DNA from 3 places in the Bacillus sp. DX3.1 genome. Region 1 is predicted to be linked to each of the others. Evidence: riboswitches for the same ligand, from Rfam matches in the RefSeq annotation. Region 1 holds a riboswitch; each other region holds the start of a gene.
What was found. A riboswitch is a leader RNA that binds a small molecule or an ion and turns the genes downstream of it on or off. The one in region 1 is predicted to bind lysine.
Positions count from the first base shown of each region.

Region 2: another riboswitch for lysine. It lies ahead of QRE67_RS14100 (amino acid permease); the one in region 1 lies ahead of QRE67_RS08480 (aspartate kinase).
Region 3: another riboswitch for lysine. It lies ahead of QRE67_RS04540 (amino acid permease); the one in region 1 lies ahead of QRE67_RS08480 (aspartate kinase).

Region 1 is NZ_CP128153.1:1,699,720-1,707,453, reverse strand. Features, by position in the region: gene QRE67_RS08505 (ABC transporter ATP-binding protein) at 1-447, opposite strand, end outside; gene QRE67_RS08500 (YndJ family protein) at 847-2,475, opposite strand; gene QRE67_RS08495 (DUF4166 domain-containing protein) at 2,472-3,092, opposite strand; gene QRE67_RS08490 (DoxX-like family protein) at 3,097-4,005, opposite strand; gene QRE67_RS08485 (transposase) at 4,102-4,362, opposite strand; lysine riboswitch at 5,004-5,190, shown strand; gene QRE67_RS08480 (aspartate kinase) at 5,422-6,651, shown strand; gene QRE67_RS08475 (class I SAM-dependent methyltransferase) at 7,130-7,734, opposite strand, start outside.
Region 2 is NZ_CP128153.1:2,861,527-2,869,260, forward strand. Features, by position in the region: gene QRE67_RS14070 (DMT family transporter) at 1-23, opposite strand, end outside; gene pdxR (MocR-like pyridoxine biosynthesis transcription factor PdxR) at 150-1,592, shown strand; gene QRE67_RS14080 (metallophosphoesterase family protein) at 1,631-2,368, opposite strand; gene QRE67_RS14085 (aminoglycoside phosphotransferase family protein) at 2,401-3,339, opposite strand; gene QRE67_RS14090 (VOC family protein) at 3,353-4,156, opposite strand; partial or broken gene QRE67_RS14095 (sulfite exporter TauE/SafE family protein) at 4,257-5,265, shown strand; lysine riboswitch at 5,884-6,077, shown strand; gene QRE67_RS14100 (amino acid permease) at 6,190-7,659, shown strand.
Region 3 is NZ_CP128153.1:920,300-928,033, reverse strand. Features, by position in the region: gene QRE67_RS04550 (ABC transporter ATP-binding protein) at 1-677, opposite strand, end outside; gene QRE67_RS04545 (NADP-dependent glyceraldehyde-3-phosphate dehydrogenase) at 1,467-2,906, shown strand; lysine riboswitch at 3,138-3,319, shown strand; gene QRE67_RS04540 (amino acid permease) at 3,473-4,897, shown strand; gene QRE67_RS04535 (ABC transporter permease) at 5,069-6,268, shown strand; gene QRE67_RS04530 (DUF8821 family protein) at 6,501-6,965, opposite strand; gene QRE67_RS04525 (GyrI-like domain-containing protein) at 6,988-7,467, opposite strand; gene QRE67_RS04520 (helix-turn-helix transcriptional regulator) at 7,578-7,734, shown strand, end outside.

The DNA.
Region 1 (7,734 bases):
ACCGGAAACAGCAGTTGGATATTTCTCTAAAATTTCTTGTATCCCAAGTTTCTTAGCAACCTCTTGTACTTTTCCACCAATATCTTTGGACGGTACTCCTTGCAATGAAAGCGGCAATGCAATATTTTCATAGATGGAGAGATTCTCAAGAAGGTTAAAGTCTTGAAAAATAAAACCTAGTTTTTGCGCCCTGAAATCAGACAATGTATTTCCCTTCATTTTCGTAATATCTGTTCCAGCAATCGTAACTGTACCACCAGTCGCCTGATCGAGTGTCGAAATCACATTCAAAAGCGTCGTTTTACCAGAACCCGAAGGTCCCATAATCCCCACAAACTCTCCCTCTTTTACTGATAACGTTACACCCTTTAATGCCTTCGATTGATTTTCATTCTTTTTTCCGTATACTTTCTCTACCTGTTTTACCTCTACTACTGCACTCCCCATAACTTCATCCCCTATCTCTTAGTATCTGTTATTATCTTCTCAGAAATTTTTTAAGTTTCTTGTGGGGAATTTCTTAAGAATTCTTAAGAATTACTGATGGTCAAATAAAAAATGCCTATGGTCTGATACCAAAGGCATTTTTTAGGTTATGTTGAAGTATACGAAGGCTCTTTACTTATATATAAATCCATTTTGATTTTTCGACATATAGCCGCGGTTTTGGATAACAAAAGGTTGCACTCGTTTTCTCTCTTTGTTTTCACTTGGCATGGGGCAGGAAAAGGATCTGACCGCCTCTATGCATGACCGGATGCTCTCTCCCACCTAAAAAGAAGGGTTTTATGTCGGTTTTTTAATTTGTATTTATATAAATTATCCAACTTACACACCCCATCCTCATTAACGAAGATTTTTCACTCTTTCAATCTCATAATCAATCTCCAAAAATTTCACACCAAATATCCACATTTGATGATGTGCTGTTAAAGTTGTTTCATCTTTTTCTTTTATCGTAAACGTTTCGGATAACGGTAAGCGAATCGTAAAGAAACGACTATGTAAATAAATGCCTTCGTCCCCTCTTGCACTTTTTCTTAGTCGGCTCGTAATAATAAGATCCTTGTTATGATTACGTAGTTTTAAAATACCGGTCATATTCGAATATGGTAATGGCAGCGCAATATTCATATACGTTTCCCCATTATATTCGTGCAGAGAATAGAGCGCGACAAAGATCGTTTCATCTTGTTCATTTTTCCGAACCCACGCTCTTACATCTTTTCTACCGTCTTTATCATCTTTTATAGCAACGATGTTACCGTGCATGGTTTCCCACTGATTCCCCGTTCCTAAATGAATTTGCTGCACACGTCGACTTATTTTTTCGTATAGGAAGGCAAAAGGCTGAAACCAACGTGCCCAATGAATATTCGCTTTTAATTCATAGTTTTTCGTATGCTCATAAAAATCAACGATACGTGGTAATACGTTCCTTGCATCAAACTGCTTACCATGAAAGTCTGTCATTTTATTTACAAGACCTGTATATTCTCTCTTCTCTACTAGATCATTTTGTAACAAAACATTCTCTCCAACTTTCCTTTTCCCTTTGATATGACTCATCGGTTTTCCATAATGTATGTATATCGGAGCATTTTTTTCAATCATCCAGCCAACAAACACAGGCAATGCCACACCAATTCCATTCACCACTCCATGAATCCAAACCATCTGAGCAATCGTAATGGTCATGACTTGCCGGAAGTTCCCATATGAGTATAAAAGCGAAAAGAAGATCGTAATCATAAGTGTACTAGACGAAATAATAAGAAGAATTTCCGCACTCATAAAGGTAAATTTCGTTTTCCACACGAAAACACCATAAGCGTAAAGCGAAATAAGATAAATAAGTACGGCAAAAAATTCAAATGTCCTCGAATAGGTAATACCAAGTGCTACTGTCATCGGAGAGATGACGATAATAAACGTAATGACCACATACAGTTTATTTTTCTTCTGTTGTTTTCTACCTAGCAAACCTGCAGATAAAGGAAGTAGAAAAGCAGAATAATGAAAATGAGCTGCTGTTAGCAAAACAATATCTGAACTAAACTGCATAATTGGTATGTTTGCTACCGAGGCAAAGAACCAAAAACCACCTAAAAACAAGTAGATAAAACCACTATCAATTGCCGTTTCTTCTAGCGGCCTCCATCCTCTTTCTAGCAATCTACTTAATCCGAATAAAGCAATGATACCTGTATATAAGAACCAAATAATCGCAAAGAAAAATTGATTTGTTACAAAAGCAAGCATTGCACTAATCGCTGCCACTGGATATAGGAGCGATACAAACCTATGTAATGGTAATATAGATCCATCTCTTTTATACTTATCAACAATACAAAATGACATTGGTATAAATAGAAGAATCGATAATAAAATGATGGATTCAACGGGATGTAACTTTGGCCATTCCACTATCAGAAAAATGATGTAACATATAAGTCCAATAGCTATATTTTTCATAAATTTGTATCCCTTTCCATAAACGTTCCCTTATAAGAGAAAAGCGGTCCTAACAATGGATTTCGGACTTGTACATGAATTCGATAACAATCCAATTCATCATCATAGCTCTCTGTAATCTTTGCCTCTCCGTATAAGAACTTTGGCAATGGTATTTTCATTCCAAATAAGTAGAACCATTGCTTTTTCGATGCAATATGAATCGCTCCTTTTTCATCAACATGAAACGCAAGCGTTGATACAAGCAAATGCGGTTCACCAAAATAGTCAACAATTTCATCTTGTTCATCATTTAAGTACATAATGGCATTAAAATAACGCTTTTTTGTTCCAAATAGAAACATACGGTTCCACCTTACAAATACTTCACCTTTATGATCCTTCTCTGCAGTATTATGAATCGTAAATGGCACTTCTTCGCCTCTTTCTGAAAAGAACATCCGGAACTTTGCTGCAACTTTTAAGATCGTTCTTGCAACAACAGAACCTTCTGTAATTTCATCCATTCGCCCTTCTCCTATAAAGCTATGTTCTTCCGTAATTGCATAACGTTTTTGTAATTTTGGGTGTAAATGATGATAGGATTCTCCTAATAATGTTTCATAGATGCTAGGCACATGTTTACCCCTTTCTATTTCTCTTACAATGTTTTGCTCGTGGTAAGTCACTACTATTCATATAGCCAATGATTGATAATCCAATTAGTGTAATATTTAAGGTAATTGGATTAAATGGTTGTATAAAACTAGCAACATTTGTGAATCCTGCTGCAGCTATCAAAACCAATAGAATGGTCATATGAAATAAAAATAACTTCCTCTTTTGAAAAGGTAACAACCACATGATTCCAAACAATATTTCTAAAAATCCAATCATTTTAATAGCTAATATACTATTATCAGTTGAACCAATAAGAACAGAAAGCATCCGTACCTCTTCCGGATGAGCAAACAACACTTTCGGAATTAGCCCTTGATAGATCCAAACAAATGAAAATAAGAAACAAACGAGCCAATACGTAACCGCTCTTCGTAATAATAAGCGTGGATGAAATCCCTTTTCTAACCATAATTTTAAAGCATCAAAACTCCATGCCGTTGCCCAACCTAATAGCGAGCGAAATATGTATAAATCTATGAATTTCCCTATACTTCCGAACCTTGTGTCATAATCATACTGCGTTTCGAAGCTAATGTTTTTTCCATTCGGCGTATACTTCCAATAGCCTCTTCCTACTTGTATCAATGATAACTTGCTGTCTGTCCAAAATTTCAGCGAAGAAATTCGCTCTCCCGTTTCTTTTTGTAATTCTCCTATCGATTCTCCTTCTCCAGCTATTTCAAGCCCAAAACCGATTTTTGTTTTATATAAAAAACGTTGTGGCTCGCCTTCCTTTTTCTCTAAATATGATATGCCGGTAAAACGTGCATCCCACTCTGTATGTAGCTTCGGATCTTGTGTATATTTCCAAAGTTCGTCCATTGATGTTGCCATTTCAGTTTGAACATAAATTGGTTTTTTCTTTTTCATTTACACCCCTCCATTCATATTATCTATATAATTCATTTATATGTAAAATTATATTTCCGCTAAACTTTTTTAACATACTTTCTATTATTTGGTTCATCACCATAAGTTGTAGTTGACATGTTTGAATAAGCTACCAGTTTCAAGACGAATTCGCAATTTGAATCGTTCCATGTTGCGATAGCCGTAATCTCGACGCTTGAGTAGCTTGATTTTATTGTTTGTTCCTTCTGTAATCCCATTTGAATAAGGATGGATGGCACAGGCAAGGAATGCTTCTTTTCGACTCAAAAGTGTTTTCGCAATCTTCCTCATAACGGCACTCGGTCCAAATGTGAAGCTGTCAAACCATTGTTGAATGCGTCACTCTGCCATGCAGTTTATCCAGCTTTTCAAAGCAAAACGGAGGTGCTGAAGGGATTTTGTATTTACATAATCCGTCTTAGCAAAAGTTGAGTTATTTATAAAGTGAAACTTCAATCAGTGGGGGTTTTCTTCATCCCCCACTGATTATTAACCCGCAAATAGCGTATGTAAAATCACCGTTTCTCTTTAGTACGCTTGATTTACAAGTGCTTGCTTAATATTATGCATAGTGAAGAAATATTCATTCCCCTATTAGCTTAGGATATGCATAGAAATTTCTTATTACTCTATATATCCATTTTGATTTTTCGACATATAAGCCGCGGCTATAGATAACAAAAGGTGACCTACACCCGTTTTCTCTCTTTGTTTTCACTATGTCTGGCGCAGGAAAAGGATCTGACCGCTTCTATGCATGAACGGATGCTCTCTCCCACCTAAAAAGAAAGGTTTTATGTCGGTTTTTTAATTTGTATTTATATAGTTCAGCTTCTCAGTGATAAACCTATTATTTTTTCAATAATAATAGGTTCAATATTCTGAATATTAATGAACCACTTGATTTCCTGAAATATTTTCATTATTATAAAACAAATGTTACCAATAACTTCATAAACCAAACACTCTCGCCCAAAACGTGAGATAGAGGTTGCAACGCTTATAAGTATTCTAAAGGAGACACAGAGATGTCGATGAATTTAGAAGAAAGGAAGTGTTGCCGAAATTGATAAGTTTCTCTGCACATATCAATTGGGGCTGTTTTCGAATAGAAACAGAACTGTCATATATACAGACGTGTATGTATGAAGAGCTATCTACAAAAAAGAGATATCACATTTTATATGATATTCCCTTTTTTGGCGGTTTTTTTATTAGCTCCTTTTTCTGTTTCCCTTTTCCTGTAACAGCACCATCCTCACTTATTTGAGATGGTGTTTTTTTATTTTCTTTCCGGTAACTACAGGAATAAAGGGGATTTCTAGATTTCTCTCTTATGTGTTGTCACACCTTTCCTGACCTTTTAACAAATATGGACGAAAGAAGGAATATGCAATGGAAACGATTGTTCAAAAATTTGGTGGTACTTCAGTCGGAAGTATTCAGCGCATTCAACATGTAGCAGATTTAATCATTGAAGAATATGAGCGAGGGCACGGTGTTGTCACTGTTGTCTCCGCAATGGGGAAAAGCACCGATGAATTAGTTTCACTAGCTACTGCTATTACGGAAAATCCTAGCAAACGTGAAATGGACATACTTCTGACAACTGGTGAACAAGTAACCATTTCCTTATTAACAATGGCACTACAAGCAAAAGGTTATGCGGCAATTTCACTAACAGGATGGCAAGCTGGTATTACAACAGAATCTGTACATGGTAGTGCACGGATTACTGATATTAACCCAGAACGCATTCAATCATATTTACAAGAAGGAACAATTGTAATTATCGCTGGTTTCCAAGGATTAAGTGAAGAAAAAGAAATTACAACACTTGGCCGCGGTGGCTCTGATACAACTGCCGTTGCATTAGCTGCTGCACTTAAAGCAAAAAAATGCGATATTTATACAGATGTAACAGGAGTTTACACGACCGACCCACGCGTTGTAAAAGACGCTTATAAACTAGATGAAATTTCTTATGATGAGATGCTAGAACTGGCAAATCTCGGTGCTGGCGTACTTCATCCACGTGCAGTTGAATTTGCGAAAAATCATAACGTAATATTAGAAGTTCGCTCAAGTATGGAACAAGAAAACGGAACAATCGTAAGGGGAGAATGTAACATGGAACAACAATCAATCGTAAAAGGTATTGCATTTGAAGATAATATTACACGCGTAACTATTAAAGGATTAGAGCAAGGCTCACTTGCAACCATCTTCTCTACATTAGCTAATGCTCACATTAATGTTGATATCATTATTCAAAGCATTACAAATGAAGGAACTGTACATTTATCCTTCTCTATTCATTCCAATGACTTAAAAGAAACACTAGCAGTATTAGAACAAACTCAAAAAGCACTTCACTATGAATCTGTAGAGCATGAAAATCATTTAGCAAAAGTATCAATCGTTGGATCAGGTATGGTGTCCAATCCAGGTGTTGCTGCTGACATGTTCTCTACATTAAAAGAAGAAAATATTCATATTAAAATGGTAAGTACATCTGAAATTAAAGTATCTGTCGTTATTGATCGCCTTCATTTAGTGGATGGTGTAGAAGCACTTCATCAATCGTTTATGGCAAAAATTCATCCAATGTTACAAACAAATTAACTCTATAATCGTTTTCATATATAACAACAAAGAGTATCTTCTTTGTTGTTATTTTTATGCCATAAAATGAAACTTCCATCAGTGATTTTTTTCTTCATCCGCCACTGATAATTAGCCTTCACCAATCGGTTTTTTACGGGCAGTTATCCCCCGCCTACCTTCTTTGTTTCTCTCTGAATCTTGAGTAGCGGGACAAAAACTTTCTTACACACATTCTCAAACAATTCCCAATTCTTTTATGCAGTGAAACTTTAATCAGTGGGGGTTTTCTTTATCCCCACTGATTATTAGCTCTCACCTCTCTTCTTTAGTTTCCTTATAATCTTGAGGTAGAGGCCTTACTACACGCAAATAGCGGGATAAATTACAATAAAAAATATGTAAAGGCGGATACATAATGCGCACAGAAAATATCCTTTTAGTAGATGATGAACAAGGAATATTAGACATGCTTTTCTTTCACAAAATTTTTTTCGATTTAGCTTTTCTCAAACACTAGTAAACATGTGCTACTTGGTAATGACTTCTGTTCACCATGTTTATCATACAGTGTGACCTTGGGAGAGAGATGTTCTTTGTAACCTGCTAAGAGATACTGTTTCGATTCTATCACCTTTACATTCTCTGAACCTACGACATCCTCTATAAAATCAATATACTCTTGAAGTGTGAATACACCAAATTGTTCTTGTACTTCATGCGGATACGCCTCTTGTCCCCACGTATATGTATATAAAAATTCCATTGCATCGTTTATCGGCATACGTACTCTCTCCACACTCAACACCTCTACAGCAATTTGGCGCCCTTTAAAATCACGTTGATAATTTCGCAAGAAAGGCATCGCCGTTTCATCATGAAAATGCAGTTCACACCATTCATCACTTTCTGTTTTTACTCCATCCCTTATAATCCAACGCCCACCAGGCTCTAAAACTTGAAAGACACTCTCCACTAATCTTTTCATTGTGGCAATATTGAACTTCTTGCCGTCTGTTTCTCCATATGAAAAGATTTCATGATTCACAGAACCGCAATGAACAGTAGAAATGCTTTCTGGTTCGAAGGTATCCGCAAGATTTA
Region 2 (7,734 bases), 1.2 Mb from region 1:
CACTCCATTTGCCATTGTTTCATCCAAATCTCCCCTTCCACTATTTAGCATAATAAAATTGGCTGGATACAACACCGTCCAATTGGCTGTTTTTTCACCCAGCCAATTTGCTATAATGATAATAATAAAGAAATAAGGAGACGTCAGCGATGGAATGGCAGTTAGATACAGATAGTAAAATTCCGATCTATCAACAAGTGATCGATTATATCGAAAGACGTATTATGTTTGGGGAGCTTCCGCCGGGCAGTTTTCTCCCATCAGAACGAAAGTTAGCAGTGCAACTGAATGTAAACCGAAGTACCGTTACCACCGCTTATAATGAACTACGTGCAATGGGCATTGTGGAAAGTACAACAGGAAAAGGTACACGTGTTAGCACACATATGTGGGGGGTATCTCCAACCTTCACACCAAACTGGAGAGGTTTTGTAGAGGGTGGTACTTTTTTACCAAACTTACCACTCCTTCGTCATATTCGTGAACAAGTGCAGCAAAATGAAAATATAATAGATTTTGCTAATGGCGAACTAGGTTGTGATTTATTTCCGCATGAGCAATTACAAAACATTTTACATGAACAACCTTTAACACAATCACTTAGTTACGATCATCCACAAGGCTATCTCCCCCTGCGGCAAATAGTAGCAAAGTATATGAAAGAACATTTACAAATTGATGCGACAGAACAATCCATTATGATTACTTCCGGCGCTCAGCAAGCTCTTCATCTCATCGTTCAATGTTTATTAAATCCAGGTGATGCAGTAGCCTTCGAAAGCCCATCACATTGTTATTCGTTACCTCTTTTTCAATCAGCAGGTATTCGTATTTTCCCATTACCGGTTGATGAACATGGCATTCATCCAGACGATGTACATGAGCTATACCGAAAACACCGTATTAAAATGATTTTTTTAAATCCAAATTTCCAAAATCCAACGGGGACGATGCTTCATCCAGATAGAAGAAAAAAACTTTTATCCCTATGTGCGGACTTACGTATTCCAATAGTTGAAGATGATCCGTCCAGTTTATTAACATTAGAAAATAAACAGCCTTGTCCAACTTTAAAATCGATTGATGAAAACGGAACGGTCATTTACGTACACTCTTTATCAAAAATGATTGCACCAGGATTACGAATTGGTTGGCTTGTCGCCCCGCAATCTGTCGTAGAACGATTATCAGATGCAAGGCACCAAATGGAACTAGGATTAAGTATATTTCCACAATGGCTCATGCAGCAATTTTTTAAAACCGTTTCGTTTGATACGCATTTAGATCGATTACGTCAGCAATTAGTGCAAAAAAGAAATGTATTAGCAGACGCCTTGCACAATACTCTTCAGGAGGAGGTTTCATTTTCCATGCCGACTGGTGGGATTTATGTATGGGGGAAATTCAAACAACCTATCAATGAAAAACAACTCGTTACGCAAAGTCTAAAACAACAAATCGCTTTCATGCCTGGCAGTATTTTTGGTGCAAAAGACGGATATATTCGGTTATCATACGGTAAAGTGAATACAAATCAAATTGAAGAAGGTATCTTTCGTCTTCACGCTGCGATCAAACATTGTCAAACATAAAAACGCCAATGATTCCTTTCATCGGCGTTTTTACAATTCTATTTAAGCCCCCGATACTTCGCTGTTGTTAGCTCTTGTATATATGGCTCTATGTCAGGCATTTCTATTTCTCTAGCTAATCGAATTGCTAGCTCTATATCATAAGGAACACGGACAAGCTGCATAGAAAAACTAGCTGCTTCTTTTTGATTATATGCTCCTTCAAAAATTAAATACGAAGCTTGTGTAATTTCAAGGGGATTTCCTACACTACCTGCATTACATAATGTTTTCCCTCTGAAGTTCTGGACATAAGCTTGATGTATGTCGCCGTAACAAACAACATCAGGCTGCCTTTCACCTTCGATATTTTCCGTAAGACTACTATTCTCAAATAAACTTTCACGCTGCTCTATTGGAGCACCTGGCTGAACTCTCTCATATAAACTTCGCGGCGAAGCATGAAACATTCTAATTAATTTCCCGCTCATTATAAATTCAACAGAGAAAGGGAGCTCTTTTAAATAATTTTGTTGCTGGTGAGTTAATTGGTCTTGATGCCATTGTATCGTGAGTGATTCACTACGTTTCGTAATAAAATCATCCCAGTTTCCCATTACAACATGTTCACACTTTTCACGAATTAGCTCTACCGATTTACTAGAATGCGGCCCTTTTCCAACTAAATCTCCTAAACAAATAATTTGCTCTATCCCTCTTAATTGAATGTCTTCAAAAACTGCTTCCAAAGCCGGAATATTTCCATGAATATCTGAAATAACCGCAATTTTATCCAAAGTACTACACCCTCTTTTTCTATTTTTCACAATTAAATATGTATACGATATTCATCTATTGATTTATACCAGCCTGGTATGTATGATGTAAATCCATCATGGTCATCAAAAATTCGATTCAATCGCTCTTTCATCCTATCTAATAAATCTGGTGTCACTTTATGTGACCATACGATATCAGATGGAAAAGTCATCGCTGCATACAATGTATATAGTTTCCAAAAATGTAGTGATGGTTCTCCATCAAAGTAACCGTGTACTTGTCCAATTGCAAAAGGCGCACTGATTTTTGTTGTAAATAAAGCGACCTTATAAAAATCATGAATAGGATCTCCGAATCCAAATCGATCAAAATCTATAACCGCTTGAAATTCTTTATTATGAAACATCATATTCGCTGGATGAAAATCATCATGCAGAAACACAATTGGGCGGTCTTTTAATAAATATTTATGATCTTCCACAAATGTAAGAACAGGATCCAAATCAATGTAATCGACTTCGTATTCCATTAATTGAGTTAGATACCTTTCATACTTCGCCCATCGATACGTTTCCCACGATTCTTTTACATCATTTTTTTCTAATGTGTGAATACGTTTTAATACTTCTCCTGCTGCTTTTCCGGCTTTATATTGCTCTTCAATCGTCAGTTTCCCAAGCGCAACTTCACCATCTTCTCCATTAACCCATCCATATACTTGCACACATTTATTGAATTCCGCTAGATTTAGAAAATGGAATGGTATCGGAACTGGAATACCACTCCATTCAAAATGACGTATATATTCAAATTCTTCCTGCTTATGTTTATTCGTGGAAAAATCACATACTTTTATAAAATACACATCGCCATTTTCCAACTCAATTTTATACTTTTCATCGAATGAAAAACCTTTTGGAATAAAACTACTTTTTATAACATTAGGCCAATCCAATTGTTTTTGTAGTTCTTTTACAATCTCATCCATTTTCATCATTATACTAATATATATACATACTACCAAAAATTTGATAAGCGTTTTTCCGTTCATGCTCCCCTTTAAATTCAATCGCAAAAGGAAGTTCTCCACATTGTTTCAAACTCTCTTGCACTAGTCCCTCTCCTTTTGGTTCACAAAATTGCACCTTCATATTTTCAAGCGATATACTTTGACAAAGTGCATTCCATTCTTTATGAATTTCAACAGGATTCACTTGCACCTGTAAAATGTCTTTCCACTTCGCAGTTGTTTCACGAACATTGTTCACAGCGTAATATACCGTTTGAATTTCCTTTACTTGGTTATCATGTGGGGTAATTACACCCACTTGTTGTAAGTCTATTCTCCTACTTTCATCTGACTCCTCCCATTGTATAAAGAAAGGAAATCTTGGACCGTTTTCTTCCTGATTCACAAACAACATTTTCCACTCTATAAGATGTCCATCTTTTCTTATACGTTTCCCTTCAATTGGACCAGTTATGTGTAAACCCTTTTCTACAAATGTGGCCGCAAGTTCTTCAATTCGATCTGTACGAACTGCAATTTGTAACATCCCTTCTCCATCCATCAATTTATCTATAGCTTGAAGAACAAGTGGATTATCTGCTTGCTTCGCCTTATTTTCATTTTGAACAGCTAAAAACTCAATATAAGCTAAATCAAAATAACTTAAACTATTCCAAGTCCCCCAATTCGTATGCTCTCCACCTTCCAACACATGAAATCCGAGTGATTTCATTCGTTTTACCGCTTCTATGGGCGTTCCTTGAATCACATGAACAAGATGATCAAATACTAACATCCTATATCCCCCCTTCTCTACACTCTTCCATTATATAACTGTTCTTTTATTTCAATCAATTCAAAATAATTATAAAACCTAGTTGATTTATGAGATTAATATGCATTATAATGATAAGAAATTAATATATAGCTGATTGGAAAAACCAAAGGCTCTTTTCTCACACGAGAAAAGAGCCTTTTTCATTTACGATTACAGGAGGATTTTACATGCAAAAATTAATTGTCTTTGCTATTATTGGATTTTTCGCTCAATTGATTGATGGAGCACTTGGAATGGCGTACGGAGTAACGTCTTCCTCTTTATTATTAATGTTTGGAATTGCACCAGCTATCGCTTCAGCATCTGTTCACTTGGCTGAAGTTGTGACAACCGCAGCATCTGGTATATCCCATATTCGCTTTGGAAATGTCGACAAATATACCGTTTCTAGACTTACATTACCAGGGGCAATCGGTGCCTTTGTCGGTGCTTGTTTTTTAAGTAACTTGCCTGGAAATTTAATTAAACCCTATATCTCACTCTTTTTATTTACATTAGGTGTTTATATCTTATTAAGATTTATTATTCAAAAACAAGTACTTCAAACAAATACTAAACGTATACCTGGCAAACAACTGATTCCATTAGGACTATTCGCAGGCTTTGTTGATTCAACAGGTGGTGGTGGCTGGGGGCCGATTACGACACCCGTACTTCTTGCACGCGGCAACGAAGCACGTAAAGTCATCGGTTCCGTTGACACAAGTGAATTTCCTGTATCATTAGCAGCAACCATTGGATTTTTCATTTCACTTGGCTGGGAACAAATCAGCTGGGTTTGGGTATTTTCACTTATGCTCGGTGGCATTGTTGCAGCTCCAATTGCTGCATGGTTAGTACGAATTGTACCATCTCATTTACTTGGTGTACTTGTTGGTGGGCTTATTATTTTCACAAACATTCGCACATTACTAACATCGTTTAAAGTGGATCCAACCATTATTGCGCTCTCTTATATTGCCGTAGGTCTCGTCGTTGTGATTGCTCTTATCTTTTCTGTTCGAAGTCATTCTCAACTTACAAAACAAAATGTTGTATATCAGAATCAAAAACAAGTTTCGCCTTAAACTTACAAGATAAAAAACCGACATAAACCCCTTCTTTTTAGGTGGGAGAGAGCATCCGGCCATGCATAGAAGCGATCAGATCCTTTTTCTGCCCAGACATAGTGAAAACAAAGAGAGAAAACGAGTGCATGTCACCTTTTGTTATCCATAGCCGCAGCTATATGTCGAAAAATCAAAATGGATTTATTTAGAAACATATACGAAATTAAGGTAAGCAGACATATGGTTTGCTTACTTTTTATTTTCATTTACATATTTTTAATATTTCATAGAAATTATACTTCAAATTCACCAATTTCCTTCCCTACATTGTTAACATATCGTTCCTATAGAAGACATCATGTAAAATAATGTCGAATTTAATTTTCTGAATTTTCTCTTAATTCAGAAGGGTTTTTCATGTTTTTTTGCGAAATATTTGTATAACAGGGTTTTTCTTCGATTCTTTTTTAAAATTTTTTACATAATACTAGGTTCGGGTGGAGTTTTGAAAACGTTTCCTATACAATAACCGATCTTTTTTGATTTTTTCCTACAAAATACCTTGCAATATTTTCAGAAAGTCATTACAATTGCCATATATCAAAAATCATAGCAATAAACAAATCCTCATCAATCCGATGAGGTAGAGGTTGCGGCTTTTAATAGTAGAACGGCTGAGACACAGAGAATGTCAATGAACCCGTTTGAAAGGAAAAGCTGCCGAAGTTTGTACTTCTTCTCTGGAAGTATTGGGCTGGGGCTGTCTCCAAACAGGAACAGAACTGTCACGTTTACAAATTACCGTGTAAACGTGGGGTGCTATCTTAACGGAAGGGTATGATGGGGTGGTTATTTGTGAAACGTTCCGCCAAACTACTTTGGTGGTTTTTTGTATTTATCTCCCCCGCTCCTTCCTATCTTACAAGAAAAGGAGTGTTGAACATGAATAGCGCTACAAAACAATCTACCTCTACAAATCAATCCGCCAAAGGACAAGGTGAACTACGGCGTGGATTGAAATCTCGCCATCTTACAATGATTTCTCTCGGCGGTACAATTGGTACCGGACTATTTCTTGCCAGCGGTGGTGTCATTCACACTGCAGGACCTGGTGGTGCTCTCATAGCATACGCCGCAATTGGAATTATGGTTTACTTTTTAATGACAAGCTTAGCTGAATTAGCTGCTTACATGCCTGTTGCAGGCTCATTTAGCACATATGCAACAAAATTTGTCGATCCATCACTTGGATTTGCACTTGGATGGAACTATTGGTACAACTGGGCCATTACAATTGCCGCTGAACTTGCAGCTGTAACATTAATTATGAAGTTTTGGTTTCCAAATACTCCTTCTTTACTTTGGAGTGGCATTTGTTTAGTCATTATGTTTCTTTTAAATTATTTATCTGTAAAAGGCTTTGGAGAAGCAGAATACTGGTTTGCACTCATTAAAGTGGCAACTGTTATTATCTTTTTAATTGTTGGATTTATGATGATCTTTGGCATTATGGGCGGTGAACCTGTCGGTTTTGAAAACTTCACAATTGCTGATGCACCATTTAACGGTGGTTTCATGGCAATCGTAGGTGTATTTATGGCAGCTGGATTTTCATTCCAAGGAACTGAATTATTAGGTGTCGCAGCCGGTGAAACAGAAGATCCAGAACGTAGTATTCCAAAAGCAATTCGCTCGATCTTTTGGCGTATTCTTTTATTCTATATCTTCGCAATTCTTGTAATCGGTCTATTAATCCCATATACAAATGAAAGTCTTGCAGCAAGTGATGTAACGGTAAGTCCATTCACACTTGTATTTGAAAAAGCAGGTGTTGCATTTGCCGCATCGGTTATGAACGCTGTTATTTTAACTGCTGTTCTCTCTGCTGGTAACTCTGGCATGTATGCTTCCGCTCGTATGCTTTGGAATTTAGCTCGTGAAGGTAAAGCACCGAAATTTTTAGGAAAATTAAACAGCCGCGGTGTACCTGTTAACGCATTAATTGCGACGGCTTTAGTTGGTTGCGTTGCTTTCTTAGCTTCTTTATTCGGTGACGGTGTTGTATATATTTGGCTACTAAACGCTTCTGGAATGTCAGGCTTTATCGCATGGATCGGAATTGCAATCAGTCATTATCGTTTCCGAAAAGCATATATCGCACAAGGGAAAGATTTAAAAGATTTACCTTACAAAGCTAAATGGTTCCCATTTGGTCCTATCTTCGCCTTTGTACTTTGCTCCATTGTTATCCTAGGACAAAACTACGGAGCGTTTACAGGAGAATCCATTGATTGGAACGGTGTACTTGTTTCTTATATTGGTTTACCACTCTTCCTAGTCGTTTGGTTAGGTTACAAATTTAAAAATAAAACAAAAGTGATTCCGCTTGATAAATGTGAACTAAAAGAATAAAATCCTATCAATTTTTCATTATAAACTCATAAAGAATAAAGGTAAGGGACCCTATTAGCTATGTTTAATAGAGTC
Region 3 (7,734 bases), 780 kb from region 1:
TGATGAAACCTTTGTTCATCAGCTTTCTCCTGTACATATGCACGGATCACACGAACACCTGCAATCGACTCGAGTACTTTATCATTCATATCCCCAAAAGCATCTTGGGCAATCGTAAAGCGTTCGTGTAATTTCTTCCCATATATATTCATGGCATACGCCATAATTGGGAGCGGTAAAAGCGCAGCAATCGTCAGCTGCCAACTAATTGAAAATCCCATCATGAACACAATCGTCAACATATATAAACTGGAATCAAGAAGTGTCAATATACCAAACCCTGCAGTCATGGCAATCGCTTTTAAATCATTTGTAGCCCGTGCCATTAAATCACCGGTACGATTCTTGTGATAAAAAGTTGGCGTCATTTTCAGCAAGTGTCCCATAAACTTGGAACGCATCGTTTTTTCAAGTACGAATGCCCCGCCAAATAATTGTTGTTGCCATACATAGGTGAGCGCATACCCTCCTATCGTTACCCCAAACAGGATCCAAACATAATTCATAATCACCGCACTCGTTAAAGCTCCTGCCTTTATATCATCAATTGCTAAGCCGAGTACCTTTGGGGGAACAACTTCAATTGCATTTACAATTAAAAGCGCCCCAATCGCTATACTATACCTTTTCCAATGCGCTTTAAAAAACCAAGCTAGCTTTTGTAATACTGAAAACAATATAATCTCTCCCTTCCAAATCTCGTTTTATCCCATTTCCATTATCCGGTATCAAAAACTCCTGCTTTTACATTTCGAAGACCGTATTGTTTCATCATTTTCCCTTCCTTTCTATATTCGATGTAGTATGAAAACCATACAAAAAGTATGGGAACACCCAAAAAAGGGACAAAAAAACGCATACCGCCGCTTGACGATATGCGAAAAACGCATAAAAGCGTACGTTACGATATACGCAACGTACGCTTTTTCAAAAAACAAAAAAGCTCTATCTTTCCGTACAGGTTGCGTAATGATATGGATATTTCACTCCAGGTAATATAGCTAAGCCAGTCAAATTTACAACTACAATCATTACGCACACCTCCTTGTTTTTATTTTCCATTTTTAATTTTATAACTTTAGAGACTTTTCTGTCAATTATTTTTTTAACAATTGTATCAAGTGAAATTTTAATCAGTGGGGGTTTTCTTCATCCTCCACTAATTATTAGCCCCCACCTAGCTTCTTTGGTTTCTTTAGAATCTTGAGGTTGGGGTATTACTGCCCGCAAATAGCGGAGATAAAGTTTCTACAATCTAAACGAACTTAAAAATGCGTCTATTGATACTATACAGATTACCCTATATTTCACGTGCAAATAAGGTTAACTACCGCATGAAAAGGCATACAAAATAAATTTCATATGAGTAACCGTTTTCACAAACATTTTGTTTGAAAAATATTCTCAAACGCCCTACAATCACCATATACTCACTCTTACAAGTTGCTATTTTAGGAGGACTAATCATGACAACTAGCAATACATACAAATTTTATTTAAACGGTGAATGGAGAGAAAGTTCATCTGGACAAACAATTGATATCCCATCACCTTATTTACATGAAGTAATCGGTAAAGTACAAGCAATTACTCGCGGAGAAGTTGATGAAGCGATTGAATCTGCAAAACAAGCGCAAAAAGAATGGGCTGAAGCGTCTCTTCAAGATCGCGCAAAATATTTATATAAATGGGCTGATGAGCTCATAAATATGCAAGATGAAATTGCTGATATTGTAATGAAAGAAGTCGGTAAAGGCTATAAAGATGCGAAAAAAGAAGTTGTTCGTACAGCAGATTTAATTCGTTACACTGTAGATGAAGCACTTCATATGCATGGCGAAAGCATGATGGGAGATAGCTTCCCTGGTGGATCTAAATCCAAACTTGCTATTGTTCAACGTGTTCCGCGCGGCGTAATTCTAGCAATTGCACCATTTAACTATCCTGTAAACTTATCTGCTGCAAAACTTGCACCAGCTCTTATTATGGGAAATGCTGTTATCTTTAAACCAGCAACACAAGGCGCGATTAGCGGTATTAAAATGGTTGAAGCACTTCATAAAGCGGGTCTTCCAAAAGGACTTGTAAACGTAGCAACAGGACGCGGTTCTGTCATTGGTGACTACTTAGTAGAACATCCTGGCGTAAATATGGTATCGTTCACAGGCGGTACAAATACAGGAGCTCACTTAGCGAAAAAAGCGGCTATGATTCCACTTGTATTAGAGCTTGGTGGTAAGGATCCTGGTATCGTACGCGAAGATGCTGACCTACAAGAAGCTGCAAGCCATATCATTAGTGGTGCATTCTCTTATTCAGGTCAACGTTGCACAGCAATTAAACGCGTGCTTGTAAATGAAAAAGTAGCAGACGAACTTGTAAGCTTATTAAAAGAACAAGTGGCTGCATTATCTGTCGGTTCTCCAGAACAAGACAGCACAATCGTGCCATTAATCGACGATAAATCTGCTGATTTCGTTCAAGGATTAGTTGACGATGCAGTAGAAAAAGGCGCTACAATCGTGATCGGTAATAAACGTGAACGCAACTTAATTTACCCAACATTAATTGACAATGTTACAGAAGAAATGAAAGTTGCTTGGGAAGAGCCATTCGGCCCAATTCTTCCAATCATTCGCGTTTCTTCTGATGAAGAAGCAATTGAAATTGCCAATAAATCAGAATTTGGTCTGCAAGCAAGTGTCTTCACAAAAGATATTAATAAAGCATTTGCAATTGCAAACAAAATCGACACTGGCTCCGTTCAAATTAACGGACGTACAGAGCGTGGCCCTGACCACTTCCCATTCATCGGTGTAAAAGGTTCTGGTATGGGTGCACAAGGTATTCGCAAGAGCCTTGAATCTATGACACGCGAGAAAGTAACTGTACTAAACTTAGTATAATTTTTCATATAGAAGCTGAGCCAAGAGACCACTTGTCGTGGACTTTTGGCTATCAGCTTCTTTTTTATTGTAGAAACACGAAAACACAACAATAATATAAAGCTTTCCTTCCTGCTCTTAATGACAAAGTGTTCACCATAGTCTGATTATTACTATATCCATTGACGAATAAAAATACATTTGTTACCCTTGATTACGTTAACTTTATACATAAAATCCTCATTCGTATCTCGGTGAGGTAGAGGTTGCAGTCATTAAGAGTATCATTTCGGGAAATGTAGTGGCATTGATGAACGAATGAGAAAGGAATGGTTGCCGAAGTAAGAAGTACCCACTGTACATTCTTGCTGGGTCTGCATTGAATAGGTGCAGAACTGTCACAGGCATTTTGCTTGTGGAGAGCTATCGAGAGGTATGTCGTGGGTTTCTTATAAGATAGAAAGCGCGTAACGACAATTCCACGTGCTTTTTTTTGTTTTGTATGGAACTTGCTTTTCTTCCTTTTTCGGAAGACATACATATCTCCTCGCTTGACTTGGTTATACTAACTTTGGAGGTATTCTTTTATGCAACAGAAAAAATGGGGCTTTTGGGTACTGACAGCATTTGTTGTCGGTAACATGGTTGGCGCTGGTATTTTTATGGTGCCAAGTACATTGGCACAAACAGCTAGCCCGCTCGGCGTTACGTTAGCTTGGTTAACAACAGGATTTGGTGTTTTAATGCTAGCGCTTGTTTTCGGTAATTTAGCAATTCGTCGTCCTGATTTAACAACAGGGCCACAAAGTCACGCATACGCTTTATTCAAATCACCAAAAAAGAAAAAAATGGCTGGTTTTAGCATGGTTTGGGGCTATTGGGTTGCAAACTGGGCGAGTAACGTTGCTATTATTACATCTTTTGCGGGTTACTTATCGCTTTTCTTCCCAATTATGAAAGATACGCGTCTTTTATTTTCAATTGGTTCTTTTGATATTGAAGTTGGAAAACTCATTACGTTCTCCATCTGTTCTTTCTTGCTATGGGGCACACATTTGATTTTAACAAACGGTGTAAATGGAGCTGGAAAATTAAACTTTTTAGCAACAACAACGAAAGTTACTGGATTCCTTCTGTTCATCGTTGTGACATTATTTGCATTTCAAGCCTCAAAATTTGGTCAATGGTATACAGCGATGATCGATAAAGAAGGCGTTTCACATGGACTACTTTCACAAGTAAACTTAGCCGCTCTCACAACATTGTGGGCATTTATTGGGATCGAATCAGCTGTATTATTATCGAATCGCGCTGTATCCCCCAAAGTTGTGAAACGAGCAACTGTAACGGGCTTACTCTTAACAGTAGGAATTTATTTAGGAATTACCATTTTAACAATGGGTGTTCTTCACATTGATAAATTACAAACTTCTGAACGTCCATTAGCAGATGCATTAAATGCTGCAATGGGACATGGTGGTGGGAAATTAATGGCACTTCTTGCCCTTACTTCCTTATTCGGTTCCATTCTAGGCTGGATTTTATTAAGCTCAGAAGTACCGTATCAAGCAGCAAAAGAAGGATTCTTCCCTTCATTCTTTGCAAAAACAAACAAAAAGGGAAGTCCGATTCATTCCTTGCGACTAACAAATATTATGTCGCAAGTGTTCTTATTCTCAACACTATCAGGAACGATTGCCGAAGCGTATACATTTGTTATTACCGTATCAACGCTGGCTTACTTAATTCCATATCTCGTTTCACCAATCTTCCAATTAAAACTCGTCGCAACTGGTGAAACATATGAAAATGAAAAAGGTACGCGCATTATGGATGGTATTGTCGCGACCATAGCAATTGTATATGCACTATGGGTCATCAAAACAGGAGCCGCAGACTTAAAAACATTCCTACTTGGGATTGGATTATTTGTAATCGGCTTTGCCTTCTATCCATTAATGAAGCGGGATAATAAAAAAAATTCTCAAAATGAAAACGAGCATGTTGCATAAAGCAATTTGCTCGTTTTTATTTTTGTATAAGAAAGAAACCTTTATTCCGCTATTCTTGGGCAGTAATACCCCCACCTCAAAATTCGGCGAAAGCAAAGAAGATAGATGAGGGATGAAAAAACCCCCACTGATTAAAGTTTCACTTTATAATAAAAGACAGAGGTGAGAAACATGACAATTGAAACATTATGGGGTGCTCGTTTTCAAAAACATCTTCAAAACGTCATCATGTACTTTGCACGCATGATTAGCGGTCTACTATACAGCTTCATCTTCGTCTCATGTATTGGTGCATATTATTACGCAAAATTTCTTAAAACATCTCCTTCTAAAGGAGTCTCATTATTCATCATTATATCTCTGCTGACAATCATTGTAACTAGATGCCCTATTCGTACTTTTATCCAAAAGCCTGATGCTGTCTATCTACTGGCACTTGAAGAGAAATTGACATCTTATTTTAAACAATCTCTTCTATATAATTATGTCATTCAGCTTTTTCTATTGCTATGTGCTGTACTCATCATTACACCACTTGCGATGCAAACTTTACACGTAACCATTCCTTTTGTAGGTACGATATGTTTCATTTTAGCAATTGTAAAAGGATGGAATATATGCATAAGTTGGATGTGGAGAGATCGACATACTTCTCATCTTTGGTTCATCATTCGGACAAGTTGTAACATACTTATTGTATATATGCTCTTTCAATCTGTTTCGTTTGTTTTATTAGGAGTGGGATTATTACTTCTTCTCTTCTTTCTTTTTTATACATTAAAACAAGCCCCTAAACGAATTGGGTGGGAATATGTAATCGAACAAGAAGAAAAAATGGACATGCGCTTTTATCAGTTTGCTAACTTTTTTACAGATGTTCCGCAACTAAAGAAACAAGTAAAACAAAGAACATGGCTTACAAGTTGGCTGGAACCTTTCCTACATAAAAAGCAATCTACTTTCTTATATTTGTACACTTTAGCCTTTCTTCGGACCAATGATTATTTTGGAATATACATTCGATTGACTATCGTCGGCATCGGAGTTGTATATTATGTACCTACTCCACTTGCGAAAGGCTTAGTTACTTTATGTCTCTTATACATGTCGTCTATCCAACTTCGTGCCCTATGGAAGTATTTTTCAGGAAATAATATCGTAGTATTATATCCCATTTCTTATGAAGAAAGAATACGCCAATTTCTTACGCTTGTCTTTTTCGTAACATGCGTGCAATTAATAGTGTTTACCGCTATTATACTTGCTCGCACTCAACAGTTCTTACCTACTCTTTTCACTGCTATAATTGGAATGTTTTTCATGAAATTTATTATTCTGCCCAAAACAAAAAAACGAATTTCTTCTTTATAATTGAAATCATAATTGTAAAAAGCCATAAAAAATTAAGGGTGTTACATATTATACATGACTAATATGTAATACCCTTTTACTTCTTGTTCAACAAACGCGCCCTTTAAAGGAATAACCAAAATATAGGTTTAGTCCTAAAATCGCTTATTTACCTCTAAATTTTGGGAACACTTCTATGATTCGTTTGGTTGAGCGTTTCATCTTATCCCCTTCAGTTGCGCTTTTGCTTACTTTAATATTCTCCTTTAATTACAAAAAACGAACCTCGAATTGTTCCAGCTAGTTTAGACTTCTGCCTAGCAAACTTAAACTTCCCTTCTAGCTCCTTTGGTACCTCCATCCCCTCAGAAAGCTTAAAACCAACGGCCCGCTTCTTAGGATCATCAACCGTATACATGACGTTGACCGCAAGACCATCCTCATAAAAGACGTAGGCAATTTTGATATTTTCCACTTGAAAACGCGACGTTTCTAAAGGTTTGGCCGCAAACTCAATATCACGTTCTTCTTTCAAAATTCGGTTCACATAATCAAGGGTCTCCTGGCTTTCGCTAGCTGGTACAACTGTAAATTCATGCTTGTATTTGTTCATAAAGTAACGGGCTTCATTAGCACGTAAACCAGCAAGCGCTTCTATTACAGGTGAAGACTCTAAACCAACCGTAGACACATTTTTAAAATCAACGATATAGGACATTTCCATCCCTCCTTTTATCTCTTTATTTCCTAACAACAGGAATCCACATTTCACCAAAAACTAAGCCGTTTCGCTGCCCCATCTCAACCGTTGCATTTGGCCCACCAACATAGGCAAAATTCTTTGCTTCTGGCAAGACTTGACCAAAGGCAAGGCCAGCAAGCTTATTATTCAATTCATCAGCCGTCTTCCCTTCCCCTTTAACAACTAGGTATTCCCCCTTAGGAAATTGGATAACTCTGGCTTCTTCTAGTGCCGATGCCTCTGTCATGACGCCAGCATAATGCATCATCTTGTTATTCACCGCTTCGTTCACGGCAAAAACGTAGTCATTTGTGGCTATGGCTTTTAAAGTGTCAAGCCTTCCATCTTGGCTGACGGCCTGCCAAAAGTCTGACTTTTCCTTGTTTAAGCCAGCAAAGTCTGTGTAATCGCTCTTTAGCTCAGTTCCAAAACCTAAAACGATAAAGCTGTCTTTTTCTTTTAGGGTATAATCGGCCATATTCAAAACCTTCCTCTTTTTTAAATTAATCAAATGACTTGTCTTCTTCACTTGATGGGTATATGATAGCCTTAAATCATGTCAAAAAATGATACTGTTTAGGAGTCCAGATGAAAAAAGTTGAACGGATTAATATCATCATGCGGTATATCAACAACCGTGCTCACTTTACAATTTCTGAAATCATGCGAGAATTTAACATCTCTCGTTCGACAGCTATTAGAGATATCAGAGAAATTGAGGCCATGGGGATGCCACTTGTCGCTG